Regions from separate parts of the Shewanella sp. KX20019 genome, predicted to be linked through region 2. Evidence: predicted binding sites of a transcription regulator. Region 2 holds the regulator's gene; the other holds the start of a gene.
The links. Region 2 encodes LexA, which represses DNA repair genes until DNA is damaged. Its sites were predicted from a motif close to TACTGTATNNNNATACAGTA; they were not measured.

Region 1 (16,869 bases), 2.2 Mb from region 2:
AGAATATAGCAGTATACTGCCCTAGAACTCCTCTCTACAGGTGCAACTTCCGCCTATGGCAAGTATCAAACATTCTCTTAAAAAACTCGGTAAAAAAACTCAAGCAGTAGCGCTTCGTTCAACGGACAGGCATTTACGTCTTGCTGTTACTGGTCTTGCTGGTGCAGGAAAAACGGCGTTTATCACTGGGCTTGTGAATCAACTGCTGCACTCTGGAGTCGTAGAAGGTAATAATCAGTTACCTCTATGGCAGGTCGCTAGAGATAGCCGACTATATGGCGTGAAGCGAGATCTACAACCTGATTTGACTATTCCGAGTTTTAATTATGATGGTGCGGTGAATGCCATTCTAAATGAGCCGTCATCATGGCCAAAATCCACGCGTAATATCAGCGAGCTAAGACTAGCAATAAGGTATCGTCCAGCGAAGGGATTATTGTCAAAGTTGACTGATAGCGCAACGCTCTATCTCGACATTGTTGACTACCCAGGTGAATGGTTACTTGACCTTCCAATGCTTAAACAAAGCTTTCAGCAGTGGTCTGCCTCGCAGGTAGCGCGTACTGCTGTATTTGAGTGTTCAAATTATTACGCAGAGTTTACTCGAATGCTTAATAGTATTGATCTTACTGCAACGGCTGATGAAGCAAAACTGCAACAGATTACCGATAGTTATCAACTATTACTGCAAGACTGTGTTGATAAGTATGGATTTTATTACGCCCAGCCAGGGCGATTGCTATTACCCGGAGAGCTCGAAGGTACCCCTGTACTGGCACTTTTCCCGTTAATCAATGTGACTGATGAGCAGTATCCTGTATTGGAACAGAGTGCTGCAAGCAGCTTTTACCACACGTTAAAGCAGCGATACTTGGAATATATCTCGCGGGTAGTAAAACCCTTCTACCATGATTATTTCGCCAAATTTGATCGTCAGCTGGTATTGGTAGATTGTTTTACTCCGTTAAATCGTGGCAAAGAGCAGTTCGACGATATGAAGACGGCGCTTCAGGCGGTGATGGAAAGTTTTCAATTCGGCCAATCAAGTCTTTTAAAGCGCTTGTTCTCTCCCAAAATAGATAAACTCTTGTTTGCAGCGAGCAAGATTGACCATGTTACACGCGACCAACAAGGCAATGTTTTATCTTTGTTAAGTCAGCTGGTGCAACAAAGTCAGCTACACGCTAAGTTTGAAGGTTGTGAAGTTGAGACCATGGCGATCAGCGCGATTAAATCGACCACTCATGGCATGGTGAAACAGAGCGGGCGTGATATTGAAGTCGTGAAAGGCTTAGAGCTTGCCAGTCATGAGACGGTGACCTTATTCCCTGGAGAGGTGCCTAAATCGCTACCATCAGCTGATTTTTGGCAAAAACAGGGCTTTGATTTTGTCAATTTCGCACCAAAAACAGTGATAGATAAACAACGGAGTCATGCCGATTTTGAACATATTCGACTTGATCATGTATTGCAATATTTAGTCGGTGACAAACTAAAGTGATTTTTTATGGCTACTGATAATAATCCAATTAAGAAACAGCAACGTTTTGACAGCGTTGAGCAGGATGTAGAAACAAAGATAACGCCAGCAACGACATTTGCGGCTGATGAAGTTTTTGTCGAAGAAGAGACTCTTTCGGAGCACGAATTAGAGATCACATTAACTGAGCACATTGACAGTGTTGAGCAGCTTAATGCAGCTCTTTCATCGAAAGGGTCGGGTAAACGAGCTTGGCTAGGTAAAGCCTGTTTATTAGGTGTGTTACTTATTGCTGTCGTTGAAACAGTTCTGGGTTTATATGATGCACTTATTCAAAGCACTTGGCTGTTTAGCTTGTATGCAGTGGTCGTAACCTTAGTCGTGTCATGGGCGGCAAAAGTGAGCTTTACCGAATGGCGTAAACTTAAAATGCTCAAAAAAGTTGAAGATACACAGACCACCGGTATGCGACTGCTCTGCAGTATGCAGATGGGCGCGGCCGATCCATTCATTGATAAATTACTCAGCCAATTGCCTAAAAGTGCCCACACTGAACGCTACATGCAACAAGTGAGCGTGGAGCACAATGATGCTGAAAAGCTGGTGTTGTTCGAAGCCACTGTATTAACCGAGCGAGATCTCGCAGCAAAGAAAATTGTTAGACGTTTTGCGCAAGAATCCGCATTATTGTTAGCGGCAAGCCCGTTGGCTGTACTTGATATGGCAATCATCCTGTGGCGAAATCAAAGTATGATTAATCAGCTAGCAAAATGTTATGGGATTGAACTTGGTTATTGGAGTCGAATTAAACTTATTCGCGGAATTCTCACTAATATTATTTATGCTGGTACCAGTGAAATCGTCACGGATCTAGGCACTCAACTCTTGTCTGTAGAGATGTCTGGCAAGTTATCTGCTCGGCTAGGACAAGGTCTTGGCGGTGGGTTGTTAACCGCGCGATTAGGCTACCAAGCAATGGCATTGTGTCGACCACTAGAGTTTAACGAACAGACAAAACCCAAATTAAAAGGGATCCATAAAGAGCTATTATTGGATTTAAAAGAGCTTAGTTCGATGGTTCTTACTAAAACCAGCAAGATGGAAAAGCAGGCTGTATCAGGTAAATAGCTGACACTTTACAATACAAGTTGATTTTATCTACTGCATTCACTTGCGATGTAACATTCTTTTTACAAACGTTCCCCTATAAATCTTTTCGAAATGGTTTGTAAATACCTAGGACTAGTCCAAGGTATTTACTTATCAGCTTGCTCTCTAAAATCTGTATCTACAGAATCTAATTATATAGGTAGTTTAGAGTGGGTAAACCGTTGCCAGCTATGTTGTTTCGACTTTGATTTTCTGAAATGGTTGGTTCTATACAGACAAAACAACAACTATTAATTCACTGTGTCTGTATCACAAGCATTTAGTAGGGAAATAATTATGCGAGAAAGTTGGCAATTGGCAACACAAGTGATTCATGCTGGACGAGAGCCAAATGAAACAGGCGCTCTAGTATCACCTCTATGTCAAAGTGCGACCTTTGTATTTGATAGTGCCGAGCAAGGTGGGGCGAGGTTTGCGGGTGAGGAGGCTGGTTATATTTATACCCGCTTAGGTAATCCAACAACTGCAGAGTTAGAGCGAAAAATTGCAGCGCTCGAAGGCAGTGATAGCGCTGCTGCGACAGCGTCGGGTATGGCTGCAGTATCTGCTGCACTATTGGCAAATCTGCAAATGGGGGACCACCTCGTCGCCTCAAATGCCGTCTATGGTTGTACATTTGCGCTGATGAATTCACAGCTTGCAAAGTTTGGTATAGAAGTTACTCTCGTCAATTTTTGTAACCTAGCTGAAATAGAAGCAGCAATAACGTCAAATACCAAGGTTATTTTTTGTGAGACGCCCGTTAACCCTCATCTTGAGGTGTTTGATTTAGATGCTATAGCAAGTATTGCAAAGCAGCATAATTTAGTCAGTGTTGTTGATAACACCTTTATGACTCCCTTATTGCAACAACCCATTAAGCACGGTATTGATATAGTGATCCATAGTGCTACTAAATACTTAAATGGTCACGGTGACGTTATAGCGGGTATTGTGTGTGCCAGTCACGAACAGATGGATGTGATTAAGTATGAAGTCCTCAAAGATATAGGTGCAGTGATCTCCCCCCATGATGCTTGGCTCATTCTAAGAGGGCTTAAAACTCTAGATGTTCGAGTTAGCAGACATTGTGATAACGCGGAGAAAGTAGCTCAATTTTTGGAAGCCCACACTAAAGTCTCAAAAGTGTATTATCCTGGGTTGAGGAGCCATAGTGGTAATGAATATATGGGCCGTCAGATGAAGCGTGCTGGAGGGGTGATAGCATTCGAGCTGGACGCTGACTTACAAGATTCAATCGCCTTCATTAATCATTTGGAACTTTTTTCTATTGCGGTTAGTCTGGGGGATGCAGAGTCACTCATTCAGCATCCTGCCTCGATGACGCATTCACCCTATAGCGAAGAGCAGAGAGCGAGAGCGGGCATTACAGACAACTTGCTTAGGATCTCAGTCGGGCTAGAAGCGGTAGAAGATATTATCGCCGCGTTAGATGAAGCTCTTACGGCTTTATAATATAAGGCTTCTTGAACGATAAAAGCACAGTGAGCAACTACTCACTGTGCTTTTTGCTAGCAGATTACACCTGCAGTTATACAACCTAAGTGCTAGATATTCCAGAAAGTGTGCGCGATGATATAAAGCGCAAACATGCTGATAAAGTTAATGATAACGCCTGCGCGCATCATCTCAGACTGTTTAATATAACCGGACCCATAGACTATCGCATTGGGAGGGGTGGCGACAGGCAGCATAAATGCGCAAGACGCTGCAATACCAATAAGTACAGACAGCATGACTGGCGACAGACCTAGTGCTTCAGCGATAGCGGCAAACACGGGCACCAATAGCGCGGCGCTCGCAGTATTACTGGCAAACTCGGTTAGCATGATAACAAATGCGATGACAGCAAATGTGAACAAGGCCATGTGAGTATTGCCGAATATATCGGTTACCCAATGGGCTAGGAAAACACTGGTCCCTGTCGCTTTAAGTACTGCACTTAGTGTTAAACCACCACCAAATAATATGAGTACTCCCCAATCCGTTGTTGTTTCTATCTTCTTCCACTGCACTAAGCCAAGCCCTGCAAGAGTGACGACAGCAGCAAGGGCAACGACAGTATCAAACTGAGCAATACCACCAAGCGCTTGTGAGATAGGCTTACTAAAAATCCAGCAACAGACAGTGGTGACGAAAATTAATAGCGTCAATTGACCTTGAAAGGTGAGCGATTGCTTTTCAGCTTTTATCTCGCACACCATCGACAGATCGGGCTTTAAATATAAGTAAAGACCCACTAACATTAGTGGCAACATAATAGCTACTGTGATCAATCCAAACTCAAGCCAATCGCTGAAAGATAGGCCAACTTGTGCGGCAGCTATCGCATTCGGCGGGCTACCTACCAGAGTACCGATACCGCCAATATTGGCAGAATAAGCAATACCTAGTAGCAAAAATAGGTAAGTACTTTTGTGTTTCTTGATATCGATTTGATGCAATATTCCTAGCGCAAGCGGTAACATCATTGCAGTCGTGGCGGTATTACTGATCCACATCGATAGCGCAGCGGTTATTCCAAACAGCATGACACAGGCGACAGACAAGCGTCCTTTTGATGCCGTTAATACTTTCTGAGCAATTAACTTATCAATACCTTGATGATTCAAAGCAGCGGCCAAGACAAAGCCACCAAAGAAAAGATAAATAATGGGGTTGGCGAAATGACTCATCGCAGATTTGGTTTCAAACACGCCAAAGAGAACGGCGAGGATTGGGATCATGATCGCTGTGATACTGATATGAATAGCTTCCGTTAGCCACAATATCGCTGCGAAGGTGAGAAGTGCAAGACCTGTATTAACCCCTTGTTCAAATGGGAGGAAGTTATGCATTAGAAATAGCAATAGAATGTCAGCGGCCAGAATTAACAGTTTCTTTTGCTGCCCTGATATTTTACTGCTGGCTTTGTCGGGTATTTCTGTAGAGTCTAGTGACATTTTATGTCCATTATTATTGTAGATAACCACACTCTAGAGGAGTAACTATTATCTTCAAAATAACTCAGGTTGTTATTTCATAACAGAATCGTACTGCTGTTTAGGTGATATTGTTCGCGATAATGGTCGTACTTTTGATATTAAACCGTTATAAGCGTCTGTTTATTACTAAATAAGTTATCAAAGTTGAACGATTTAAATACCTTGATGAATAAATTGAAAGTTTAACGCTATGCTGTTTTTGTGATCCAGATCTCCGCGTAAAACTTTTGCGTGAGATGTTGGTCGCTTATTGGCTAATTTCGTGGCTGTGATCTACATTTCGCAGCGTAGCTAAGGAAAAGGATGAAGGCTACAACCTAAAGGATCACATAAGGAATTAGATTATGTATAAAAGACTACTACCCGCTTTATTGCTATCAAACCTAATTATGCTTCCGGCGGCATATGCCGCAATTGAAAAAGTTGAGTCTGTGAGTATTGCAGAGAGGACTCAAGCGAAAACTCTAGTGGTGAATATCAATTCAGCAAGCGCCGAGCAGTTATCGTCATTGAAGGGGATTGGCGATTCAAAAGCCAAAGCGATTATTGATTATCGCAAAACACATGGCAAATTCGATTCAATTAATCAGCTATCTAATGTAAAGGGTATAGGTGACAAACTCATTGAGCAAAACAAAGCCGCTCTTAGCCTGTAAGTAAGTTTGTTATTACATTTATATTTGTAGATAAGGCGAAATAAGGCCTTCAAATGAGGTTTTTTGTTTATAGAAGCAGCGATTGAACCAAAACTGAGGGTTCTAACTAGATAATGACTTGATTGGAAAGCTTTCATGGTAGATAATGCTGCCGTTCTTGAGAGTATCTGCTTTCAACGAAATCAATGGTGACCTTAGGGTCCCCTCGCAATGATAACTTGTGAATTCGGCCAGGCCTGGAAGGGAGCAACCGCAGCGAGTGACTCATGTGCCGAGGTGTGGCTCTAGGGGAACCTCCAATCTCCTAGTACATCAATAGCTTAGATCATTACTTAGATAAGAAATGCCTCAGGTGATACACTTGGTGGTACACTCGATGAGAAATAGTTTATCTAAAACTCCCCATATTTGTTCCAATCTCGTCATGGTATTTGGTATGTGCGTATAGTCGTACCGGAGGCTCAACAAAGCTTTCTTTCTGTTTTAAGCCTTTTGATTTTCTTTCAAAAATGCTCTAGATTTTTCAAGTGCTTGCTGGATCTCTGTTTTCATTTTCTGAAGTTCTTCATAATCTTCAAAAAAATAGGTATCGACTAGATGTCGTATGTAACGGGTGGGTAGCTGATTGAGCGTGACACAGCATAGATCGGCAAGATAGTCAGCAGGTAGCTCGTCTAATAAACCTTCATCAGAGAGTAACTCAAGTAAAAGAACTTCATAGTAGTTTCTAATTTCTAATTGCATACACCTCTCCTCGCGTACTGTCTGTATTGAATGTAATCAATTTATGAGATTGGATTTATAAAGTCTATGGGCACCATACTGTATTTGCGCTCTACAATAGTTGGCTATGTTGAATGTTCAACAAATGCTGAACCCTACTGTATCCTCCTCCATTGACACACGCAATCGCTATTTCTGCTACTAGCAAGTATTGGGGATAAGTAACGATATTTGGCTAAGGATTGCGATGTTTAGAAGGTACGCCAGCCTAGAATAGCTGGCGCGATAGATCTATGGGATCATACTCTAGCTGAAAAATGAGCTTAAAGTTGTTGAATGGCCCAGCTCATGAACTCTTTACGTGTTTTCTCATCAGCATGTAGCCACCAGTACTGCAGCATCTGTTCTGCTTTTGCGGCGTCATCAGCATTCGTTGCAGTTTGAGTTGCTGTAACGGCAGTGGCTGCAACAATAGGGCTCGAAGATGGAGATGGTTTACTCACTGGAGCTGTCGGTGTCTTTGATGTTGCGGCGACGCTAGTTGCTGTACCAGTAGCAACCGCAGCTTCAACATCCACATCTGTTGCAGTGTTACCGCTAAAAAGACGCGAGACAAAAGACTCTTCAGCGATATTTGTCTGAGCTACTTGATAGTTAACTGTACCGTTATCCTTTCGAGTGATGACCACTTGAGGAGATTTGGCAAACTGGGACGGATTTCTTACAAAATCACCATCTGCTGGCTTCATATGATATTCATAATCACCATCAACTTCGATAGTGATGATAAAAGGCGAAGACTTAATATTGGTTTCGCTATCACTAAAGTCATCTTCGACAAGATCATGATATCGAACGGCGATCTTGTGAGTCCCATTGCTAAGCTCGAGTTCAGACTTATGGTTAAACAAACTGGTTTCAACTTCCTTGCCATCAAGCGCGATATATTCAAATGACATTGGAATATTCAAGTTTGCAGCAAATGCCGCAGATGAACCACATAAAGCGAGAATAGCGGTAATAGGTAGTAGCGGTTTCATTGTTGCTCCTTAACGATTTTGGCCTTTGAAAGGTCGCTCGAACAGTTGGATGCGATCTTCAATATAGCTGGTAGCTTGCCGACACTTGCCGAGGCGAGAGTGTTGAGCAAGGATCTCATTCTGTAGCCTAATTTTGTCAGCACTATGACAGTATTCAAGAGAAGATTGCAAATTTTCAATTTTTTGTTCAATAATCTTGGCCCAGTTCAAATGTTTATTAAGCTCTTCATACAGTTGATGGCTATTTTGCATTACATTTGATGCTATCCAGCTAAAGCCACTCTGCTGGTGAGTTTTTGCTCCACGCTTTATTGCATGAGCCCGACGGGTGCGCTTTTGCTGCTCTAGCGACTTAAGATTAATGTTGGTCGTAGAGAGCGCTCGGCGAACGGCGCTGAATCTGTCCTGTATTTTTTCACAGCTTGATACAATGGTATAGGGCGAGCGTTTAGCATTGATAAGTTGTTGTAGCTGAGCAACACTTTTTGACAGCTGATCGATACAAGGCTTAAGTTGAGCGCCCTCTTGTACAAATAACTCATTATTAAAACGCTCAACGTCTTGCATCATTTTGCGCTGTCCAGCGGGCAAATTAGCATCGTGTTGCAATACTTCTTGCTCTAACTGCTTTAACTGATATTTGAGTCGATTAAGCAGTTCATTGGTCGTCATGCCCATGCACTCCAGGCTAATTGCGCCGCGATTAACAAGATCATGGTAACGAAAATAGGTCGAATGAACGGCAGGCCAAACTTAATGGCTGAATGCGCACCAATATAGGAGCCAATCATCATACAAATACCCATAGCGAGTCCAATGGACATATTAACTTGCCCCATGAACAAGAAAATAATCAGCGAGGTTAAATTACTGGTAAAGGTCATAGCGCGTGCAAGTCCTAAGCTATAGAGCAAAGGAAGCTTATGCATACCAGTACTAGTGACGGTCCAAAATGCACCGATGCCAGGCCCTGCAAATCCATCGTAAAATCCTAGCGGTAACCCTTGCAACCATTGTTTTATTTTACGCTTAGGTTTAACTGGGATGTTGCAGTTTTTACAACCCATGGCATTTGGCTGGAATAGCGTATAAATTGCGATTGCAATAATAATCAGCGGCAACCATTTTTCGAGCCATTGGTTGTCGATGATTGAGACGATAAACGTACCAATAACAGCGCCGATGAAAGTAGCTACAAAGGTGTGATACCACAAGCTGGGAGAAAATAACCTTTGCTTATAATAAGTGAACGCCGCCATAGAGGATCCAAAACAGGCGGCCAATTTATTGGTGGCAAGTGCCATATGGGGAGGCACTCCCATGGCTAATAGTGCTGGGATAGACAATAGTCCACCTCCGCCAGCAACTGCATCGATAAAGCCTGCAATTAGCCCTATCAATGCCAGCAAGGCCCAGCTACTTGGCTCTAGTAATAAATCCAATCGTTGTCCTATTCAATAACGCGTCTAAAAGGCGGTAGGGCATCTAACAGTGATTTTCCATAGCGCTTGGTGACTAAGCGTCTATCTAAGATGGTAATCCGGCCGTAATCTTGTTCTTTGCGGAGTAATCTACCACAACTCTGTACTAATTTGCGCGAAGCATCGGGGATTGTCAGTTGTAAAAAGGGGTTTCCACCCTTTATTTTAATATATTCTGAATGAGCTTGCTCCACAGGTGAAGTAGGTACCGCAAAAGGTAGCTTAGTAATGATAAGGTTAGTTAAGTAATCACCAGGTAAATCTAAGCCCTCAGAAAAGCTGCCGGTACCAAAAATTATACTCGGGTTACCATCATCGCAAAGCTGCTTATGTTGTTTTAGGATCTCTTGTCTCGGTAATACACCTTGGACAAGCAACCCTGTTTTAATTTTGCTTTCAACAAGATCGACCACTTTTTCCATCTGCCAATAAGAGGCAAATAACACCAAACTAGCCATTTCATCCTCTACAAGTGCGATAATCTGCTTTGCTAATTCATCGGTGTAGTTATCGTGCGTGGGCTCTGTGTCCATTTGTGGTAGGAACAGTGTGGCATTTTGTTCAAAATCAAAGGGTGAGTCGAGGGCAAGATAGCGGCTTCCATCATTGATGGATAAACCCACTTGATGAGTAAAATGGTTAAAGTTGTTAAGTGCTCTCAGTGTGGCGCTACAAAGCACCACGCCAGCCGCCTTATCCCAGAGTAAGTTCTCAAGCATAAAGCCAACTTCAATTGGTGATGCGCTGAATAAAAAATCCGCCTGCTTGCCAGTCAGTTGCTCAACCCAGCGCGCCATTGGTGCGCCTTTAGGATTATCTTGCTTAGCCATCATTTTCCACAGCTTTTGCAAATTCTCGATGCGTTGCAACATAAAACCTGTTTCAGATAATAGTGCTTCCGATTGATGCTTAGGAATATCACCATCTTTTATGGCTTCATTGAGCAAGGCTAGCATCTTGTTGAATTGTTTTAACGCTACATTTGACGCTGTAGCGAGATTTTCAGCAAGAATAAGCAGTGCTGGTGGCAGTTTACCGTGCTCGAAACGAAAGCGATTTTCTGGATTATCAAACTGTTTAGCTTGCGCATCACAAAAGTGAGCAACTTGATTGAGTAATCCACTAATATCGCTGATATGGTCGAGCATTGCCTGTGCTGGCGCAATGATATAATTGCTCTTAATCTGGTTTTGCAGTTTTGAGGTCGTTTTGGTGAGCTTTTCTAGCCAATCGGTCGCGCCACGAATCGTAGATTGAGCGCTACTAAAGTCACGTGCAACAATCGGTAAGTGGTGTGCTTCATCGATGACATAATATAGATCTTCAGGATCGGGCAGAATGACCCCGCCGCCTAGCTCTAAGTCAGCGAAGAGTAGGCTGTGGTTGGCAATCAATACATCCCATGTATCGAGATCCTCTCGGGCTTTATGAAAAGGACAATTTCGATGACTGGCTAATTGCTTATGACAGCTATGTTTATCACAGGCAATCTGTTGCCACAAATGATCCGGTAATGGTTGGGTTAATGTGTCGCGTTCTCCATTCCAACGAGACTCTTTATAGTCTTTTAGCAACCCCTCCAACATATCAACCTGACTTTGATCTGGCTTTGATTGCCACATCGCCATTTGGCTACTGTTATCGGGACCAACCAGCATCTCTAACTTAGATAGACAGACATAGCGTTGTCGTCCTTTGACTAAGCCAAAGGTAAAATCTAAGCCTGAATGCTCTAGGAAAAAAGGCAGATCTTTATGGAGCAATTGTTCTTGCAATGCTACGGTCGCGGTGGCAATACAGACCTTTTTCTTATTCGCTAATGCTAAGGGTATGGTGCCCAAAATATAGGCAAGTGATTTACCAATACCTGTACCGGCTTCAACCACGATAATAGGTCGTTGCTTGTCATACTCTCCCGCAAGGGTTTTGGATATTTCCGCGACAATATAATTTTGCTCTCGCCGTGAACGAAAGTTGGGTAGAGCCGAAGCAATGCCCTTATAGATAGTACGGATCTGGGTTTTAACGTCTGCGGATAACATGAATGCACTGGTCCAGTAAATAATGCTGTACATAATAACAGTGATTACATAGCCTAAGAAGTGTTAAGTGATTATTCGTGAATTTATTTGAGTAGACAGCTATGAACCCAGTAACCAATGCGCTACAGACAATAAAGGGGCGAGTGCTTACCCGCCATGCAACACGTGGGCGAGATGGACTTACCCTCCAGTACTTTATTGCTACACCATCTGGTCCTGTAATAGTAGAGCTCCCGCAGCAAGAACATGTGTGCTTTATTCGCACTATTGATGAAAATATTATCAATCAATATCACGAGTTACAGAATATTCGCCGTAAGCGACTAACGCTTAAGAGTTTTCAGCATGAAAACGTTACAGCGCTGTATACCCGAGATCTTAGACACCAACGTAACCTTATACGGATTGCAAAAGATCAAGGTATCGAACTGTTTGAAAGCGATATCAAAGCGGAACATCGATTTTTAATTGAACGGTTCATCGCCCTAGATGCCGAATTTAGTGGTCAATTTGAACCTGCCCAGCAGGGCGTTGAGCCGCGCTTTATCGCCAATAAAGCCAGACGAACAGAGCTTACACAGCAGCTTAAAGCCATTTCGCTTGATTTTGAATGTAGTTTTAGTGGTGAACTCTATTCTGTGGGTTTATACGGAAAAAAAGACTCTGGCGCTATTTTTGAGAAAGTCATTATGGTGGGTGAGACACAATCAGTCGCTGTTGATTACATACAGTGGGTAGAAAATGAAGTGGCGTTAATCCATGAGCTGATTGCATGGTTTAAAGATTACGATCCCGACATAATTATTGGATGGGCCGTAGTGACCTTTGACTTGGCCCTATTATATCGTCGCGCAAAACATCATGGTATCGCGCTCACTATTGGACGCAATAATCAAAACTTGGGCTGGAAAGTCGAAGACAAGTATCGACCAGAGACACTGCTGTTACCTGGAAGAGTTGTGCTCGATGGCATTGATTGGCTGAAAGCGGCATTTTATCAGTTTGATCGTTACTCACTGGAGTTTGTGTCTAGAGCATTATTGGATGAAGGCAAAGCCATCGATAATGTCAGTAATAGAATGGATGAAATCAACGACCTGTTTGCTAATAACAAGCCCGCGTTGGCGCACTATAACCTGACCGATAGTCGACTGGTTTGGGACATTTTTGAAAAAACGCAGCTGTTTGAATTTGCCATTGAGCGTGCAAAGTTAACAGGGCTTGAGCTTGGACGTGTGGGGGCATCGGTAGCTGCATTTATGAATTTGTATCTGCCGCACTTGCATAGAAGTGGCTATATTGCACCAAGCGCCCCGGTTAGTGAAGGTATAGAGAGCCCCGGCGGCTATGTAATGGATTCAGTTCCTGGGCTGTACCAACATATTCTAGTTTTAGATTTTAAGAGTCTTTACCCCTCAATAATAAGAACTTTTTTAATTGACCCTAAGGGGTTAGTTGAAGCATCACACCAACAAGAGTCAGATACGGTTGAGGGCTATTTAGGGGCTAGGTTTAGTCGCCAGGAGCCCATTTTACCTCAATTAATTAAGCACCTTTCTGAACAAAGAGAGTTGGCTAAAACCAATAGTAATGCACCTCTATCTCAAGCGATTAAAATTATTATGAACTCCCTCTATGGAGTGCTTGGTTCTCGCGGCTGCGTTTTTCATGATGCCAAGCTTGCGAGCTCAATAACCATGCGTGGCCATGACATAATGAAGCAAACCCGCAGCTGGATAGAGGAAGCGGGCTTTGAAGTCATTTATGGTGACACTGATTCAACTTTTGTCTGGTTAGGTAATGATTTTGACGAAAAAAAAGTGCAGGCAACGGGTAAATCACTCGCCGCAAGAATCAACCAGCTTTGGCTACAAAAACTCAGCGACGAATTTGCTATAGATAGCTTTTTAGAGCTGGAATTTGAGACCCATTTTGAGCAGTTTTTTATGCCCACCCTTCGAGGTTCTGCTGAAGGATCGAAAAAACGTTATGTCGGCACTAAAAAAGGCGAGCTTGGTAAAACAGAATTGGTGTTCAAAGGGATGGAGCAAGTCCGCAGTGATTGGTCACCGCTCGCCAGAAGAGTACAGTATGAGCTTTATGAAAGGTTATTTGGTCAGCAAGACGTAGAAGCGTACTTAAAGCTCACTATTGAGCAGTTAAATAGCGGAGCCTTGAATGAAGAATTGGTCTTCGTTAAAAACTTACGTCGCAACCTTGAAGACTATACCGCAAAGTCATCTCCTCATTTAAAAGCGGCTAGAATGCTATTTGAAGCAACTGGAGATGAGAGTGTCACCAAAAAAGGGGCAAGAATCGAGTATGTGATGACGACATCGGGTGCTGAACCGCTGACCCACCAAAAATCCCCCATTGATCTTGATTACTACATTGAGCGCCAATTAGGACCGATTGCTGAAGCAATACTTTCAATAATGAATAAAAGTTTCAGTAAGGTTACATCAAATCAAATGACGTTAATTTAGTCGTGGTTATATTAACGCGCTGCTGATCTTATGTTAACAAATGGTTTAATCCTTTGGCTGAAGTCGGTTTGCTAGTTAATTCGGTGCAAAATATGGCTGCTTTTGTGACATTCGTCTTTGAGTGATTGCTAATCTTTTGCTAACCTCGTCTGCAAATAGGATAGAAAGAAAACAACGGAATGGAAATATATTGAATGAAGCAGACTGAACATAATTAAAGGTTAGGCATTACATGAAAAAGACTTTAGTAGCATCGGCTTTGGCCGCAGTGATTTTTGTACCAACAGCATCAGCAATCGAAGTATATAAAGATGATAAGAACGCAGTAGAAATCGGTGGTTGGATTGATGCACGAGTGATTAACACTCAAGGTGCTACAGAAGTTGAAAACGGTTCTTCACGTATTAATTTTGGTTTCACTCGCGATATGGGTGATGGCTGGAAGACATTTGCGAAAATCGAGTGGGGCGTAAACCTAGTAGGTAATAGCTCTATTGAAACAGGCTCAAATAACACATTTACATCAGAGAGTAATGATTTCTTAAGTACTCGTTTAGGCTATGTAGGTTTAGCTCATGATACCTATGGTTCATTAACCATTGGTAAGCAATGGGGCGCATGGTATGACGTGGTTTATAATACTAACCTAGTAAACACTTGGGATGGTAATGCGTCAGGTACTTATACCTTAAACAAAGCCGACGGTGCTATTAACGGTACTGGCCGTGGTGACAAGACTGTTCAGTATCGTAACGCATTCGGTGATTTTAGCTTTGCTGTTCAAGCTCAGTTAAAGCAAGATAGCTTTGACCTTTACGCTGATGAAGAAGTGAATCTGTTTACGGCTGCCGCTGTAGCAACTCAAAACAAGATTGCGTCAGTTGAGTACAACAACACTTACGGTGCTTCTGCAACTTATAATGTGTCTGACAACCTGATTGTTACCGCGGGTGCCAATATAGGCGAGTTTGAAGCAACCTACTTGACCGGCAAAACGGTTACCGAAACTGATCTTATTTTTGGTGCAGGTGCGACGATAGGCGTATTTAACAGCAAAGGCTTTTATGGTGCTGTAAACGTCAACAAGCAAGAATTCCACGATACTGATAACTTGGATCGTTACATTCAAGAAGCATGGGGCCTTGAGTCACTATTCGCTTATCAGTTTGATAACGGTCTACGTCCAATTGTTGGTTACAACATATTAGACGCTGGTGACGAATACGGCGATGCATATAATGGCGATGTATTTAAGCGTCAGCAGTTAATCGTTGGTTTACACTACGTTTGGGATGACAACACTATGTTGTACCTAGAAGGTCGTAAAGACTACAGTGATTTCACCAGCTCTGATAAAGCTCAGCAAGCTGCGATGGAGTTCTCGGAAGACGACGGGATCTCAATCGGTATTAGATATTACATGTAATATCTAATCGATGACTATCCTAGTTGACCTAGGGTAGTGGATATCTAAAAGCCAGTAGCTTCACGTTACTGGCTTTTTTTGTTGTTATGGTCGAAAAAAAGAGCTGCTAGATTCTAGCTGCTTGCTATTTGGTCAACGATGTTCTCAAATCCTTAATCTGTTTTAGATATGCATCGCAATTTTAGCACCACAGTTCCTGTTCTATAGGGTTAAGTTCTGGGTAATAGGGCGGAAACTTAAGTTGGAATAAGCGTACTTAGGGGGCGCCAACGACCATAAGAGCGTGTAGTCTTACGATAGTGGTGTCAGGCATCTGTTTCTGATGGTTGCTTAGGATGTTGGAACTACAAGTTATACAACCCCATTTTTGCGCGCGCATTAAATGACATGCAACCGATTATACTCACTAATTATGCCGCCACGATTTGGCTTAACTGGATAACTGCTATTAAAAGCCTTTAACGGTTCCCTGAAGATTAAAGTGCTCCCAGCCCATAGAAAAGATAAACTGAAATCCGTTTATTAACGCCATATTCTTCCCTAGTGATATACGTAGTTTTGTGATCGAGTTTAGTCGCGCTAAGGAGCAAACTCCTATTAGTTGCTTCGCAAACAGTGCAAATCTGTCAGATGAATGCATTTACAACATACATAGAGTGGCAATGCGTGGAACTACTCATTTAATAGTGCAGGTATTGGTAAATGTGAAACAGATGTAATTCAACGGGCTAGTTCCTTGTCAAGTGTTTTGTTTGAAAGCAGTTCCTACAGTATTTTTTTATCAATAATTTTAATAGTCCTTGCTGGTGGGGGGTGTTTTTATAGTTTATTATTTTATTACAAATGGTTAATGGTTTATTTTCTGTTGTTTAGGCCTTTTTGTTAGTGTACGTTTTTCTTTACGATAAAAGTTTAATCCGCTAAGGTTTCTAGATTAATTAGTTATTTTCGCTTGGGTAAGCCCATAATTTATATGTGCAATAGAATCTCATCTACGGCCTTGTTACGGGGATTTTTTCATGTTTTATTTATTGTAATACCTAGCAGTGTATACTGTATAAGATCTACGAATAGTTAGCTATACCAGTATGTTAATCTATATGTCTATTATGACACGCTGCGACAACCCTGTTTCATTGTGTATGTTCTTCGCTTTTCTAACTTATCTCTCCTCAATTTTATTTTATCAATATCGTTTGCTTCTTTAGGCTTTCAACTTGACGCCTTCAAATTAGGTTAACAAATTATTAGCAGGGTGGCGGATGGTTGTTACATGTGTTGTAAAAATGTAGCCGCTGTGTTTTTATTTGTTTGCAAGTGATGAGGGTTACAACTTTTTCATTAGAGGGTAACTTGCTTGCTTAAAAACTATAAAGGAAAG
Region 2 (16,869 bases):
TGTTGAACAGGCATGGCTTTGTGGCATTGGGACAACAATCTGGTGCAGCAGGTCCATACTCACCGCTAACGGCATTGCCAAGATTTCCTGTCGCGGGCGCCTATGCCAATCTTGACAGTTTAAAGGTCAAGCTGCATAGCCTCAATATGCCAGTCATGGAGCAGACCAATAGCGACCCACAGCTGCAATATGGCCAGTGGCGGCCAGAGATAAAAGTAAAGCTAGATATGGCAGATATTAACGCATCACAGCTGATGTGCTTTATCCAAGGTCAAGGGGCTAAAAAGCCAGATTGGATTAGTGATAATGAGTTTACCATTCGCGCAGAACTCGATCTCCCAGCGGGGCGTTCACGCTATAACTGCACCGCACCCAGCAAGCATCAGGGCGGTTATTACTGGTTTTCACAGCCTTGGGTTAGACCCAAAGACAATGGCGAGTGGATAGCAGAGTAGAGCACCGATCCTTATCACTCGCTGAGCTAGTGATAAGGACTCGTGGCCAGTGTCAATCTATTGCTTAGAATAGAATGACACTGGCAGAGAAGTTGTTTTGATGCAAGCGAGTTAAACCCAGTTATCCCTTAGCTAAAAATGACTCATGATAAGTCACAGCTCCAGCCGGGCGAGCACCTTGAAGTAACACAGCTTGAAAATATTCAGCTGGAACATCTGCAAGCACCAAGCCATCTAGCGGCTCAAAACCGAATTGACGATAGAATTTGGGATCGCCAAGTAATACACAGCCATTAGCGTTGAGATTTTTTAACTCTCTAAGAGCCGCATGCATTAATTTAGAGCCAATGCCCCTGCCTTGCTCTGTTGGATTGACAGAAATGGGCCCCAAACCATACCAATCAGTTGTTCCATTGGAGATAGTCACTGGCGACAAGGCAACATGGCCGACTATTTTAGATGAGTCTTCTGCAACAATAGACACAGATAACGCTCCGGAATGTCTTAAAGCATCCACAATAAATTGTTCAGTATGATCAGTATGTGGTGCATCAAGAAATGCAGCTGCAGTGACTTGATGAATAGTGGTGATGTCGCAAGGTTTCTCTAATCGAATATTAATGGACACAGAAGCTTCTCCTAGTCGGATTTTGGCCTTTTAATAGGCGAAGTATAGTTTGGCTTAAATTGGCTTTTGCAGTAACAAAGCCAGTTGCATTTTATCCGATTATAACTTTTTGTTATGTATCACTTGGAAATAAGTGTGAAGTGGTGTTGTAAATATTACTTTAGCTAGCTTTAACATCTGCGGTTCCAATGACCTGCGTTGGTGCTGGACAGGATGTCCGAATGTCGTGATCACATGGTCGATGATGCTCCCGGCATCATCATGATATTTCCCATATCCCTATGGGTCAGATGTGAATGAACGACCGCATGTATAAATACTGCTGAGGCTCGCTGCAGCTCTTTATAAAAGAAAGGGTCCCTGTGAGCTCAACGAAAACAAACAATGTCCCTATTTAAAGGCCAGCTCGGCATTCATGCCTCTCACTCTGTTTTCAAAGGCCTCAGCCGTATCTACACCGGTTTCGAAAAGCGTAACAGTTCAGCATTTGAGTTTTCAATTTACGGACACAAGCCTGCAATTAAACGAAATGACCAAGCTGAATAACTTTTACTTGCAGAAACCAATCTTCCCCGTTGGAAATTTCGCTTTTTAAATTTCGCCGGGGCGCTGAGGGATTGACTCTTATGAAATCAAGAGCGGGGTTAAGCGCTTTCCCCTTTGGCTCTACTCTTTATTATAAGAATGGGCGAAGCACCACGACGTTGATATTGATTTTATCCTAAACTTCAAACGTAAAGCGATGCATCTGTGGTTCCAATGACCTGCGGTGGTGCTGGACAGGATGTCCGAATGTCGTGATCACATGAATACCGCCATAACCTCCCAGAATATATCCACGAACCATCGAAAACATTAGGCTATATCGACTCTGTAGGAGGAAGACAACTTCGTCGGGGCTGAACCCAAATAAACCAAAGTCACCGATAACGACGAAGAGTCATATTGTTTTAGTCTACGCACCTTTGGCTATCGCTAGTTAGGCTACATATTTGTTTGGTTAGATTGTTTCCTGCCGCTTCGTAGCCATTACCAGACAAATAGTCGGCTATTTCAAATAGTGCTACAAGACCTTCTGCTGTTTGCTTGAGCGTAAAGGCGACGTGCTTGTCTAGTTCTTGTATTGCGCTTTCCTTTTCAGAGGTTGCGTAATAGAAGGTTAATCGCTGTAGTGTTTCATTAGGAATGATGACTTTGAAGCCAAATTTTTCAGATAAGTCAGCGTAATGCTTTTTTAAAGCATTTAATCCTGAAGTTTTAACTTCATCGGTAGGCTGCCAATGAGCAAAAGTTGTTTGCAGCGCAAACTGCATAGAGGAGTGCTTAGTAGTTTGGTGTGACTGTGTCGGAAATGTTTTTGATATAAAAGACGCTCCTGCCATACTGGCCAATTTATCACTCAACTCAGTAAAAGGCTTTTGCATGTGCTCGCCTTCGTTAGCAATCGTCATCGTGAGCGGGGCTTTACTTTCTAAAAAATGGAGTGTTGATTTGGAAACTCGATTTACAATGTAGCCATCTTCTAGTGATGGGCTAAATGCGAAGTATTGTGAGAAAAGTGACGAGTCATTCAACCAATAATCAAGTACGAAACGGCCTGCATTTGAATGGCCAGATAAGATGCTATACGGCGCAACACGATAGTTGTTCCTTACATGGGGTATGACTTCTTTAGAGATAAATGTGGCAAATGGGCTGGGCTTACCATCATTGGGTCTAAGTTCTTTGCCTCGACCTTCTATACCTACAACGATGAAGTTTGGCGCTTGTTTTGCTAATAGGTCGAGTGTCGATAGCGTTGACAACATGTCCCATTGAGCATGGAGGACATAAAGTACAGGGTAAGTTTTGTTGTTATCGTTATATTGCTTAGGAAGCTTTACTAATAGGCTTCGTTGCTCATCGAGGGAATTGGACTGTAACTGAACTTGTTGAGCCAATATTAAATCGGTTGCTGAGACGAACTGAGGGCAAAGCAAAAACAAACTAAACAATAAGGATCTCATCTATAACTCTCCATGTTGATGCGTTTCAAAGTGGACTTACTCGATCTCAGTAATAAGCGATACACGCTTTTACTAATGTCTACGGTGAAGTTCTATCGTATTCCTTGGTAAAATTCAAATGAGGAATATTCTCCCGCTTATCTGGTTGGGTGATTGTGCTTTAACCTGAGGCTCTTTTAAGCTAACCATTGTCATACTTATCAATCAAAGCATTCACATCGTGAATAAGCGCACTATTTTTAATCTGTGGCAGCTTACCTGGGGTATCTGACTTTGGCTTGATAATCGCCACTTTCTCTCCTCGGGGTGAAACGAGTGCAAACGAAGCGCTATGGTCGACTTGATAGCTATCACCATCACCCACCATGGCGTAAACAAAGCCTAAACTACGGGTGATGGGGTAAAGCTGTTTATGTTCGCCGGTAACGGCCATAAACTCAGGATTGAAGAAGTTGGTATAATTGAGCAGGGTATCAGTTGAGTCTCGTTCAGGATCCACGGACAGAAAAATAACCTGCAGGCTGGTGTTTTCTGATAACGACGGATAAGCCGCTGTTAGCTTGCCCATGGTGGTCGGGCAAACATCAGGGCAGGAGGTGTAGCCGATGAAAAATAGGCTCCAATGGCCAGTTAAATCGTCATTACTAAAACGATTACCATGTTGATCGGTCAGCGTAAAAGGCGCGATAGCTTGTGGAGTTGGAAACTCAAAGCTCGTTTGCAAGACGAGGTCTTTAGGCTCGTTCAGCAGCGCTGCTGTCCATACACCCGCCGAGGCCAAAATCAGCGCCACTATAATCCATGATAGTTTCATCGTGCTTTTATCTCCCAAGATTTAATCGTCATAGCGAGGGTTGCAGCCCCCTCTTTAAACCCACAGGTAGTGGTCAACCAATAAGGCAATAAATAGCAGCATGAGGTGATAGATGGAGAACCTAAACACATTCATTGCAAGCCCTGGTGTTTCATGGAACTTAAGCTGCCATGCTTTGTAGATAAAGCCTGCGCTTAATAGTGTTGAGCTGACCAAATACACTGGACCACACATGCCGACAAGCACCGGTAATAGACAGGCGATGGCTAAAAGAATGGTATAGAGGAATATACAGGTCTTAGTGAACTCAACCCCATGAGTTACTGGCAACATTGGAATATCCACTTTGGCGTATTCCGCTTTTCGATGTATCGCTAACGCCCAAAAGTGCGGTGGCGTCCATGCAAAAATAATGATCACTAGTAATAAAGCATTACCGTGAAACTCACCGGTTACCGAAGTCCAACCCAATAGAGGTGGCATCGCGCCCGCTAGGCCGCCGACGACAATATTTTGTGGCGTAGCGCGTTTCAAATAAGCGGTGTAAACCACGGCATAACCGATCAGGCTAGCGAAGGTTAACCAAGCCGTTAATGGGTTGACCAAGGCATACAGGATCACAAAGCCCAATATGCCAATACCAAAGGAGAAGATAAGCGCTTTAGTGATAGATATTTTACCTTTGGGTAACGGACGGTTGTAGGTTCTGGCCATTAATCCATCGATACGCCGATCGATAAGATGGTTAAAAGCTGCTGCCGCACCTGCCATCATGCCGATCCCGGCCATGCCTGCTATCAGGGGTTGCAGTGGCACTGCACCAGGCACCGCGAGGCACATTCCGACCAACACTGTCAGTAGCATTAGCGCTACCACCTTTGGCTTGGTCATTTCATAGTAAGAACGCCACTGAAAAAGGGGGGCGGTTCGGTTTCTGGCTATTGTTATCTGTTTTTCCATATTTGAAACCTCGTTATATTCGCTCACTGAACATAAATTAAAACGTTTTTCTTTTTGTTTTTTATCGTAATTTGTCTATTGGAAATCTTTGCTGTTATGCCTTACGCCACAAGGCATAGTTGATAAATACCAGTGTTAGTAATAGTAAAGCTGCTCCCGCGTTGTGCGATACCGCGATACCCAAGGGCAGATGTAAAACCACATTGCTGATCCCTAGAATGACTTGTAATACCACGAGTACTACCAGTAGCCACGCGGCATTACGCAGTGTGGATGACCGTGCCTTGGTCACCAATTTGTAGGCTAGAAATAGCAGCATTATGCTAGTAATTATGGCGCCGAAGCGGTGCGCGACATGTATCGTCATCCGTGCCGAATAATCTAAAACGCCAAACTCGTAGCTTGGATGGTCGCCTTGAAATGGTGAGAATGCTGCAGCGAAGTTTAAGTTGTCGACCCAGTTACCTTCACAAATAGGCAGCGAGGTACAAGCCAGTGCAGCATAGTTGGATGAGGTCCAGCCGCCCAAAATAATCTGTAACAACAGTACGCCAATGCAGACCAAAGCCAAGGCTGATAGCTTTCTTGCTGGGGCATCGCCACCGGGGATCCGTAGGGGTTTACTGCGAAGGTAGAGCAGCAGGAGTAATGAGAACAGGGCGAAGCCGCCTATTAGGTGTGACATTACTACAATGGGCATCAGCTTCATGGTGACAGTCCACATGCCGAGCGCTGCTTGAAACACGATGAGTGCGGCGATAAACATTGGCAGCTTTTTAGGTGCGTCGGTTTTGCGTAAGCTCATGATTAAGATCACCAGCACCATCAAACCCAATGTGCCAGCAATGTAGCGGTGGATCATCTCAAGCCAGGCTTTTTCTGCTTCAACGGTATGTTCGGGAAAGGCGTCTTTGACGGCGGTTAGCTCATGGTTTGCGGTAGGAACCTTGACCATGCCGTAGCATCCTGGCCAATCAGGGCAACCCAGTCCAGCATCAGATAAGCGTGTATAAGCGCCCATCATAATGACGCACAGAGTAAAAACTAGGGTGACCTTAAGCAACGATTTAATCTCCATCAGCCGATCCTTGAAAGCTTAAGCATCTTTCTCAGGTCGGCAATAATGGCTTTACCTTGCATAATCTGTGCTTGATGGTCGGTGGTGATGGGGTAACTCATTACCATACTACCGAGAGGGTCTACCACGACAAATTGTTGATTGTTGAGCAGCTGGCTCATTGCCAATGTCGGGGTTGCAGTGGCGAAATCAAATGCATCAAGCGCGGCTAGATCGCTATGCTCATTAAGCATAATAATCGTATGCACCCTATCTTGATTGCGTCCAAGTGCGATATGGCTCTGTTGTAAAATATACAGCCTATCTTGGCAGGTTGCCTCGCAAATAGCGGGCAGTTGATACAGCAGTTGCCACTCTTTGGGTTGCGGGTTGGACATATCTAAACTTTGATAGTCTATTCCAACATTAAGCAGTTCGCCTTTGTTGGTTGCACCACCGTTATATAGTTCAAAACTGAGGATCACTTTGGCTGCAATGACAGGAATTGCAAATGCTAGTAATAGGAGTAATAGTGTTTTCTTGCCGTTCTTTTTCTGGGAGTTCATTCCATCTCCTCGATGTTATTCTATGTATCACTGTTGCAACGCTTTACCTGTTTAAGGAAAGCGATAAGTCATTACCAATACAGCTTTGTGCTATAAGCAAAACGACGGCGATAGCGAACAATTTAATATCATACTTCCCGGAACGGCTAGGAAGTCTATTTTCTAACCTACCTTGTCTTTTCTTACTTGGCAATAGAGATGTAAATTTTAAGCTGTGTTATTTATCTTGTTGTTTTAATTTACGAAAAAGCGCGTAAAGCACTAGGATCCCAAATGCTCCTGCCATGCTAAACCATTGCACTGCATAGCCCTGATGCTTCTGTGCCGATAATGGGATCGGTTTCCATGGATGAGCGCGTGTATCGTTGGGAAGATTGTTTGGTTGCAATACGGTGCGAACCAGCGGCTTATCTATCAATAAAGCCAACTGCTCAATATTTAGGTTCTGAATACGCTTGGGCCAGCCGGGCTCAGCCATCAAATCAGAGCTCATGGGATTCATCTCTTTTTGGTAGACTCGGCCTGTAAGCTGCAATGGCTCAGTGATTGCTAACACTGTGGGCAGCACCGCCCGATCGATTCCCCCAACTGCAAAGCCTAATTCGACTAATAACCATGGCTTAGTGGGGTCTATTTCAAATGCTTGGTAGGCCAAGTAACCGACTCTGCCATCGACAGTTTGATTGTCGAGTAGAAAGACTTGCTCGAGGATCGGGGTTGCCTGAGTGCTAAGTTTGTAGCCGGTTAGGTTTTCATTACTGGATTGCTCGAGAAGTTGTTCGAAACTGAGTACTGTGGCGCTTTGACGCGCGCTAAGCGCAGTTTGCCACTGTTGTTTTTGCTCAGCGCGTTCGAGTTGCCAAAAACCTAGCTTGACCAAAATAGAAAACACTATCAAAGTAGAAAGTACAATAAAGCACCAAGCACCCATAGCCCCTATTTTAGGAGAGTTAATGAATATACTATTGGTTTTTAAAGTGGTTTTAGTACTGTTACTACTATTCATATTATTTAATTTGGCTCGAGCCATGTTGGTGATGGTTAAAGGGGAAAAGAGTGTACCTATGAGCCAATATTTAGGCCGTCGAGTGATCTTCTCTGTGATGGTGGTTGTGTTGCTTCTATTAGCATTAGGGACTGGGATTATTGCGCCTAACCCCAGACCCTACTAATGAGCTAACTATCGGTGTTTACAGCACGTAAACGAAGATAAATAGACATAACCAAACAACATCGACAAAGTGCCAGTACCAGCTACCTGCTTGAAATGCAAAATGGTGTTCTGGCGTAAAGTGACCTTTAAGCACTCTAAAGAACAACACAATTAGAAACACCGTTCCTAAGGTCACGTGCATACCATGAAAACCGGTAAGCAAGAAAAAGGTGTTGCCGTAGACGCCAGAATCAAGCGTTAATCCCATCTCTTGGTAAGCGTGAATATATTCCTCGGCTTGCAGCACTAAAAAGCCAATTCCCAACAAGATAGTGAATCCTAACCAGGCCGTTAGCGCTTTGCGTTTATTGCTCTCTAAGCCAACGTGAGCAAAGTGCAACGTCACTGATGATGTGAGTAGAATAATGGTGTTGTATAGCGGCAAGCCAGTCCAACCCATAGCCTCAGTTGTGCTACCGTCGGGAGTGGTCACTAGCGGCCAGATTGCTTCAAAAGTAGGCCACAGTACTTCGTGCGTCATAGCATTGTTTGATGCACCGCCAAGCCAGGGAATTGCAATTATTCTGGCGTAAAACAGTGCACCGAAGAAGGCGGCAAAAAACATCACTTCGGAGAAGATAAACCAGCTCATACCTTGTCTAAATGAGCGGTCCATCTGTTTGGAATAGAGGCCGGCCATTGATTCGGCGATAACGGTTCTAAACCATCCGAAAAGCATAAAGATAATCACAGCAATACCCGTCAGCAGGATATATCCGCCGCTACCACCTTCGCTGTTTAACTGTGATACAAAGGTTCCAGCACCGAAAGCGATGAGAAACAAACCTATAGCACCAATAATAGGCCAGGCACTTTGCGCTGGTACGTAGTAGGCTTCGTGTTTAGTGGTCATTTGCTATCTCCTTTCTCTGCTCCAGTGTGACGAGGTGTGGAGAGAAATAAAATCGAAATGGCACCAATAATAGGCCAGGCACTTTGCGCTGGTACGTAATAGGGTTCGTGTTTAGTGGTCATTTGCTATCTCCTTTCTCTGCTCCAGTGTGACGAGGTGTGGAGAGAAATAAAATCGAAATGGCACCAATAATAGGCCAGGCACTTTGCGCTGGTACGTAATAGGGTTCGTGTTTAGTGGTCATTTGCTATCTCCTTTCTCGGCCATGGAGTAAAGAGGCGTGGAGAGGAATAAGCTCGTCATTAATTTTGTATTTGGCCTACTACTATTTACGGACAAATAATTTAGTTGTTGCTCAATGGTTGTCATCTTGCAGCTCCTTGCTCTACGCTGCCGACATAACCCTTGTCGGTAATGTTGTAGAGGGTATAAGAGAGGGTCAAGGTTGAAATGGAGTCCGGTAAGTCAGGATCCACGTAAAAGATGAGTGGTAGATCGGCGCTAGCTGTTGCTGCTAGCACTTGTTGATTAAAGCAGAAGCATTCTGTTTTATTAAAATAGGCGGCAGCTTGTCCAGGAGAAACCGACGGTATTGCTTGGCCAACGATATGTTTCGCAGACAAATTTTTAGCAACAAAGTGGGTTCGTATCAATTCTCCAGGGTGAACTTGCATGCTGTTGACCTCAGGTTTGAACTCCCAAGGCAGATCGCTCTGCACTTGGGAAACAAACTCGACGGTAACGGTTCTATTTTTATCTACCGTAACGGGCTTATAGACACTGGCAGTACTTTGGGTTTTACCATTAATACCGAGAGTGTCGCAAAGCACGTCATATAAAGGCACGAGGGCAAAGCCAAAACCAAACATCCCCACTGCACCTAGCAGCAGCATGCCAATGAGTTTGCGGTTAGACTTGCTCTGTGCTTGCTTCATCTTTACTTCACCTCAGGTGGTGTTGTAAACGAGTGATAAGGTGCAGGGCTCGGAAGAGTCCATTCCAAACCTTCGGCGCCTTCCCATGGTTTAGCGGGGGCTTTATCACCGCCACGAATACATTTGATGACTACAGCTAAGAAGATCAATTGTGACAGGCCGAAGGCAAAGCCGCCAATCGATACGATCTGGTTTACATCTGCAAACTGAATAGCGTAATCGGGAATACGGCGTGGCATACCCGCTAACCCGAGGAAATGCATTGGGAAAAACAACACATTCACCGAGATCACCGAGCACCAGAAGTGCCATCTTCCTAGGGTTTCACTATACATATTGCCAGTCCACTTCGGCAGCCAGTAGTACGCCGCCGCCATAATGGAAAATATCGCCCCGGTAACCAGTACATAGTGGAAGTGCGCCACCACGAAATAGGTGTCGTGGTACTGGAAGTCAGCAGGTGTTATAGCCAGCATCAGCCCCGAGAAACCGCCTATGGTGAACAGGATAATAAACGCCACAGCAAACAACATTGGGGTTTCGAAACTAATTGAGCCGCGCCACATGGTAGCAACCCAGTTAAAGACTTTTACCCCCGTGGGCACCGCAATCAGCATGGTGCAATACATGAAGAAGAGTTCGGCAAATACCGGCATCCCCGTGGTAAACATGTGATGCGCCCATACTAAAAACGACAGTATGGCGATACTAGCCGTTGCATAAACCATCGACGCGTAACCAAACAGAGGTTTACGACTGAAAGCAGGCACAATCGCTGAGATGATGCCGAAGGATGGCAAGATCATAATGTACACTTCGGGGTGACCGAAGAACCAAAAAATATGCTGGAACATCACCGGGTCGCCACCGCCTGCAGCGTCGAAGAAGGCGGTTCCAAAGTACTTATCGGTTAATACCATAGTCACCGTGCCAGCCAGCACCGGCATCACTGCTATGAGTAGAAATGCTGTGATTAGCCAAGTCCAAACAAACAGCGGTAGTTTCATCCATGTCATACCTGGAGCGCGCATATTGACGATGGTGACAATAACGTTAATCGCCCCCATTATCGAACTCATCCCCATAATATGAACTGAAAAAACGAAAAGCGCAGTACTGTCAGGGCTATAAGTTGTCGACAGTGGCGCATAGAATGTCCAACCAAAGTTAGGACCACCGCCTTCCATAAACAGCGAGCTGAGTAGGATGGCAAATGCAAATGGTAGAATCCAAAAACTCCAGTTGTTCATTCTTGGCAGTGCCATATCTGGCGCACCAATCATCATCGGAATAAGCCAGTTAGCCAAGCCGGTAAAGGCTGGCATAACTGCCCCAAACACCATCACCAGACCATGTACCGTTGTCATCTGGTTAAAAAAGTTTGGTTCGACTAGCTGCAGGCCTGGCTGAAATAACTCAGCGCGAATGACCATGGCCATCGCGCCACCCGTAAGGAACATAATGAAACTGAACCATAGGTAGAGCGTGCCGATATCTTTATGGTTGGTGGTTAAAATCCAGCGCATGATGCCTTTCGGCGCCCCATGATGATGGTCATCATGGTGATCGTCGTGAGCGGCTGGCGAATCTTGTGTAATTGTGCTCATTTTAATCCCTTACTTTCCGTGGCCAACAACGTCACTAGCCTGAACTGCATCACCGGAGTTATTACCCCAAGCATTGCGCTCATAAGTCACCACCGCAGCAAGCTGTTGTGGTGTCAGCAATGCGCTAAATGACTGCATTGCAGTAGCCGGTTTACCATTGATGACAACATCAAGGTGACCGCTTACCGGTCCTGTAATCACCGGACTGCCAACTAATGAAGGGAAAGCGCCAGGCAAACCCGTTCCCGCAGCTTGGTGACAAGCAACGCAACTAGTCATGTAGACCTTCTCACCCATGGCCATAAGCTCATCCATGGTTAAGTCATCCAGAGCAACCGCTTTAACGTCTGCAACAACTTCAGTTGTGACTTCACTCGCTGCAGCTTGCTCGGTTTTAGGTAGGGTAGCAGGTAAAGTGGCTGGTACTGCGGCGGCAGTATCACTGCTTGCTGCAGTACCTGACGCTGCTGAGCTGACATCGGCAGCTTGAACCGTATCGCCAGAGTCATTGCCCCAAGCATTACGTTCAAAGGTAATTACCGCCGCGATTTCAGTGGCAGTCAGCTGCTTAGCAAATGCTTGCATCGCAGTGCCCGTCATACCATTCGATACGATATCGATATGATCAGCGATGGGGCCTTTGATAATTGGACTAGCAATAAGAGAAGGGAATACGCCTGGAAGACCTGCACCATTAGGTTGGTGACAAGCGGCACATCGAGCCAGATAGATCTGCTCGCCTTGAGCCATCAGCTCCTCCATGGTCAAGGTTTGCGAAAGTGCTGCTTGAGCTGCAGCTTCAGCATTACTCGCTTGTTCCTTTTGAGCAATTAACCATTTATCAAAGTCTTCTTCTGTGAGTGCTTCGACAACAATTGGCATAAAGCCATGATCTTTACCACAAAGTTCAGCACATTGACCACGGTAAACACCGGGCTTATCAATCCGCGTCCAAGCTTCATTAATAAAACCAGGGTTAGCATCTTTTTTAACCGCAAAAGCCGGTACCCACCATGAATGGATAACGTCATCTGAAGTCATTAGAAAGCGCACCTTGCGGTTAATCGGCAATACGAGAGGTTTGTCTACTTCGAGCAAATAGTGTTCACCTTTAGCTTCGGTGCCCTCGATCTGCTCTCTAGGAGTCGACATTAAACTATAAAATTCAACGTCTTTATCGAAATAGCTGTAATGCCATTTCCACTGCGAACCTGTAATTTTAATGGTGAGCTCAGCATTACTGGGGTCCTCCATTGCAATCAAGGTTTTGGTTGCTGGAATAGCCATGATAATAAGAATAATAAAAGGCACTACAGTCCACAAAATCTCGACTTTAGTGCTTTCATGAAAGTTGGCGGCGACAGCGCCTTTTGATTTGCGGTGGTTGATCATGGCATAAATCATTGCGCCAAAAACAACAATGCCAATAGCACAGCAGATGTAAAGGATTATCATGTGGAGGTTATAAACCTTACCACTGATCTCCGTCACACCCTCTGTCATATTAAATGGCATTTCTGATGCAAAAAGTGCAGGCGAAAATATTAGCGCCAACACACAGTACAACAATTGCTTCACTAGACTTCTCCTCTGTCAACAAGACAAAGAAGAGTCACACAGTAAGTCTCTGCTCTATGTAAACTCTTCGTTCCCAAAAAAGCAACGATGACTTCAAAGTGCGCGAGTGGTTTATCTATCGTGTCGTTATTTTAGTTTTCGACTATCGATTAGACTTTATTTAGTTCCAGTACTTGATACTGGTTGGTGTAACCACGGTGGCACCTACGGCTGAAATATATCAGGCCGATCTCAGTCTTCATATACTCTTAAAGGATCTACAGTCATACATAAAGACCGACGACTAAATCGTTCGGATATAACAAAATATCGTTGTTATCAGTACCTACACTACTTGGTGTTGAAATATTGATCAAGATCACTTTTTGATTCATTTGTTTAGTGGTAGGAATAAAAAAGCTCCCGAGTAGGGAGCTTTAGTTAAAGACTAGAACTGTAATATAAATAAATGCTTAATGCATTGCAGTGAACAAAGAGCCTTGATTAAATGGCTCGCCCTGTGCGTTTATTGTGCTGTCAGGTAAGTGAGTGTTCGCATTTTCAATGATGATACCTACCGCTTGAGCGCTCTTGGCGACTAGCTGCAGTCGTCTACTGTCTCGTGCATCTAACTCGTTAGTCCAGGTTATCACTGCACTCGATGTCCCGCTGGTGAGCGCTTTTTCCATCGCCCAAAGTGTTTCTACTTCATCTTTGGCATGTACAAGTAGGATCCTATCCATCCGTACGCCAGCTGAAGCTAGCATCTGTTTGTAACCGATATTAGGTGGGCTAATTAATACAATCCAGCGACCCTGCAGGCTCAGTTGAGCCAGTTGACCACAGATCTGTTTTAATTCATTGCGTCCCTGAGTATGAGATATCATAGTTTCGATATCTGTCTTTTTAGACATCGTCGAATTGGGTATATCTTGCCAAAGGCCAGGGTGACGCGGGCTTACACCTAATAATTTGTTCATTGCCAATCTCCATTACGGATCACGCCAACGGCTAAACCTTCAATACTTAAGCTTTGGTTTGCCAGATCGACTTCTATCGGTGAGTAATCCTCATTCTCGGCATGTAAGAAGACTTTGTTGCCCCTCTTTTCAAACCGCTTAACCGTGACGTCATCTTCAACACGGGCGACAACAACTTGGCCATTACGAGCCTGTTGGCTCTTATGAACCGCCAATAGGTCACCTTCCAGGATGCCGATGTCTTTCATACTGTCACCGCGTACTCGTAGCAAAAAGTCGGCTGCTGGACGGAACATCGCAGGATCAACTTTATAGTGTTGCTCTACATGTTCTTGAGCCAGAATCGGTTCGCCTGCAGCCACTTGGCCAATAAGTGGTAAACCGAGATCGGCCTCTTCGGTATCTTCTTGAGTTAGCTTAATGCCTCGAGAAGTTCCCGGTATGATCTCAATACAGCCTTTCTTCGCTAAAGCTTTTAAATGCTCTTCGGCTGCATTGGCAGATTTAAAGCCTAAACGTTTTGCGATTTCGGCACGGGTTGGTGGCATACCTGTGTCTGAAATATTGCGTTTAATAAGCTCTAAAATTTCAGCTTGGCGTGGTGTAAGTGGTCTCATAATTAAGCCTGTCTTTCCATACAGTAACTGTCAGTATATACAGTATTCTGGTTCGCGCAAGTATTAACCAAGTTAATGTTAATATGTTTGGCATTTAAGATTGAAAGCTGCGTTCAACCCGAATTCAAGATCTAAGTGCACCACACCAATTGAATATAAAAAACCTCCTTCGTTGGGGGCTTTTTTATGTCCGTTGGTAAGGCTTCATTAATTCTTACTCTTTAAGTAAAAACTTCCGAATTATCTTATTGAATAGTCTCGCTTAATATACGGCTCAGAATAGAAACGTGGGGTTAAACGATGAACAATAAAATACTCAAACTAAGCACCATTGGCTTAGTCATAAGCGCTATATGTACCGCCGCTTTCGCAGGTGAACAACTAGATCCTCGCAGTGAGCAATATCAAAAGAAATTTCCAAAGCAATATAACACTTGGAAAAAGACGATAGAGCAAGACAAGAAAATCGACGAAGTTAAAGAAAATCCTAACCTTGCCGTGTTGTGGGCGGGTTATGCGTTTTCAAGAGATTATGACACCCCGCGCGGGCATCAATACGCAGTAACAGATCTCAGAGGGACGCTAAGGGTTGGAAGCCCGGACGCAGACCACAAAGATTTACAGCCTATGGCTTGTTGGTCGTGTAAAGGCCCAGACGTCCCCCGTATGATTACAGAACAGGGTGAAGACGGCTTCTTCAGTGAGAAATGGAGCGCGGCAGGATCTGAGATTGTTAATACTATCGGTTGTCAGGATTGTCACGAACCCGGTTCGTCTAAACTTCGCGTATCTAGACCATTCGCTCAAAGGGCAATGGATAAGATAGGTAAGAATTGGGACGATGCCTCTAGAACCGATAAAAAAGCTATGGTTTGCGGTCAGTGCCACGTTGAATACTACTTCGAGAAAGAAACCAAGAAAGCGGCTTTCCCTTGGGATAATGGCGTCGATACCGATAGCGTGGAAGAGTTCTTCGACTCTATAGAGTTTGTAGATTGGACGCATCAAATATCAAAAACACCAATGTTGAAAGCTCAACACCCGGATTATGAAACTTGGAGTTCAGGCGTTCATGGTCAAAACGATGTTACTTGTATTGATTGTCACATGCCAAAGATCACCAACGCAAAGGGCCGAAAGTTTACCGATCATCAGGTTGGAAACCCGTTTGACCGTTTCGAGGTGGGTTGCGCTAATTGTCACGAACAGAGCAAAGAGCAGATGTTAGCTGTTGTTGCAAACCGACAGGCAATGATTAACGAGCTTAAAGACTGGGTCGAAACTCAGTTAGTACACGCTCATTATGAAGCTGGCGCAGCTATTAAGGCCGGAGCAACGGCAGCAGAGTTAAAGCCAATACAGGATGATATTAGACATTCTCAATGGCGTTGGGATCATGCTACCGCTTCACACGGCATAGCAATGCACAACCCTGAAGAAGCGTTAAGGGTATTAGGGACAGCGATTGATTTATCAGCCGACGCAAGGGTTAAACTTGCTAGGTTGTTAGGTGAAAAGGGCGTTAAGCAGCCCGTAGCTATCCCGGATATATCGACCAAAGAAAAAGCACAAAAAGCGATTGGTTTAGATATGGATAAGCTAGAAGCAGAAAAGGCAACGTTTAGCGAAACAGTGCTTCCAGCGTGGGACAAAGAAGCTGAGGAACGACAAGCTAAATACGATAAGTAGCCAATAAGAATAAGTCCTATATAGCGAACGACTCCATTGCTTAATCCCACCTAAGCCCGCTGTATAGGCAGTAATACCAAGTCTCTTTATTGAGGCTTTTTTATGCCTGCTTATTGGCTTCTGTATAGGGGCCGCTTTCTATATGCAAGTGCACTATTCAACTAACTTATTGATCGCAATGAAACGGGCATTCACTCTTAAACTGAATCCCACATATAAGTTAGGGCTAGATTTATTGGGCTTTAACAGGGCAGAACCAGACTTAATCGACTAGCTGTACACCGAGAATAAGCTAAGTCACTGTTCCATAAATGCACTAGTGTTTCCCATTGGGATTGTAAAGCAGTAGCGCAAACAGTTGGGAATTCTGGTATTCTATGACGTATTACAAGCGACCATTACTGCAAGCGAATCATGTCGAAAAAAGACTCTCTCTGGTTTAAATCATTACGCTGGATCCAAAAAAAGCTCGTGCAAACTATTGTTGTGCCCCACGATCCTTTTGAAGACCTCAATCTTGATCCAAGCAAACCACTCGTTTATGTCATGAAAACAGAATCTGTTAGTGACATAGCAGCCCTTAGTGAAATGACCGGTAAGTTCGGTTTGCCTAGCCCTTACGATGACCTAGAGGTCAATGGGGTGAGTGCGCCGCGAGTTGTCTGCCTTGAAGGTAGCAAGCCATTATTTGGTGAAAGGGAAAGTGCTGAGCAGTATTTGCATTGCTTTAAACGCTTGTTAAGCGTGCATAAGCAAAACGCAGAATTAGATATTCAGTTGGTTCCGGTAAGCCTCTATTGGGGACGAACGCCGGGCAAAGAAAACGACACCATGCGTGCCGCCGTATTGGAGCGCCAAAATCCAACTTGGCTACGCAAGTGCTTGATGATCTTATTTTTGGGTCGACATAGCTTTGTGCAGTTTTCTAATGC

Region 1: dinG (ATP-dependent DNA helicase DinG) is a predicted target of LexA. The motif match lies at 11,600-11,619, and genes of this name have one in related genera.

Annotation. Positions count from the first base shown of each region.
Region 1 is NZ_CP068437.1:3,382,059-3,398,927, reverse strand. Features, by position in the region: gene JK628_RS14855 (YcjX family protein) at 56-1,501, shown strand; gene JK628_RS14850 (TIGR01620 family protein) at 1,508-2,608, shown strand; gene JK628_RS14845 (trans-sulfuration enzyme family protein) at 2,927-4,105, shown strand; gene JK628_RS14840 (SLC13 family permease) at 4,198-5,592, opposite strand; gene JK628_RS14835 (ComEA family DNA-binding protein) at 5,979-6,290, shown strand; RNA gene ffs (signal recognition particle sRNA small type) at 6,485-6,581, shown strand; gene JK628_RS14825 (late competence development ComFB family protein) at 6,774-7,034, opposite strand; gene JK628_RS14820 (DUF2057 domain-containing protein) at 7,337-8,053, opposite strand; gene JK628_RS14815 (primosomal replication protein) at 8,063-8,725, opposite strand; gene JK628_RS14810 (sulfite exporter TauE/SafE family protein) at 8,722-9,495, opposite strand; gene dinG (ATP-dependent DNA helicase DinG) at 9,504-11,576, opposite strand; gene JK628_RS14800 (DNA polymerase II) at 11,678-14,062, shown strand; gene JK628_RS14795 (porin) at 14,295-15,488, shown strand.
Region 2 is NZ_CP068437.1:325,059-341,927, forward strand. Features, by position in the region: gene JK628_RS01450 (polysaccharide deacetylase family protein) at 1-455, shown strand, start outside; gene JK628_RS01455 (GNAT family N-acetyltransferase) at 577-1,083, opposite strand; gene JK628_RS01460 (hypothetical protein) at 1,468-1,629, shown strand; gene JK628_RS01465 (alpha/beta hydrolase) at 2,034-3,089, opposite strand; gene JK628_RS01470 (SCO family protein) at 3,271-3,903, opposite strand; gene cyoE (heme o synthase) at 3,958-4,863, opposite strand; gene JK628_RS01480 (COX15/CtaA family protein) at 4,958-5,941, opposite strand; gene JK628_RS01485 (hypothetical protein) at 5,941-6,486, opposite strand; gene JK628_RS01490 (SURF1 family protein) at 6,704-7,417, opposite strand; gene JK628_RS01495 (DUF2909 family protein) at 7,440-7,658, shown strand; gene JK628_RS01500 (cytochrome c oxidase subunit 3) at 7,677-8,552, opposite strand; gene JK628_RS23400 (hypothetical protein) at 8,549-8,674, opposite strand; gene JK628_RS23405 (hypothetical protein) at 8,671-8,796, opposite strand; gene JK628_RS01505 (cytochrome c oxidase assembly protein) at 8,918-9,487, opposite strand; gene ctaD (cytochrome c oxidase subunit I) at 9,490-11,094, opposite strand; gene coxB (cytochrome c oxidase subunit II) at 11,104-12,672, opposite strand; gene JK628_RS01520 (cell division inhibitor SulA) at 13,125-13,631, opposite strand; gene lexA (transcriptional repressor LexA) at 13,628-14,248, opposite strand; gene nrfA (ammonia-forming cytochrome c nitrite reductase) at 14,549-15,937, shown strand; gene plsB (glycerol-3-phosphate 1-O-acyltransferase PlsB) at 16,352-16,869, shown strand, end outside.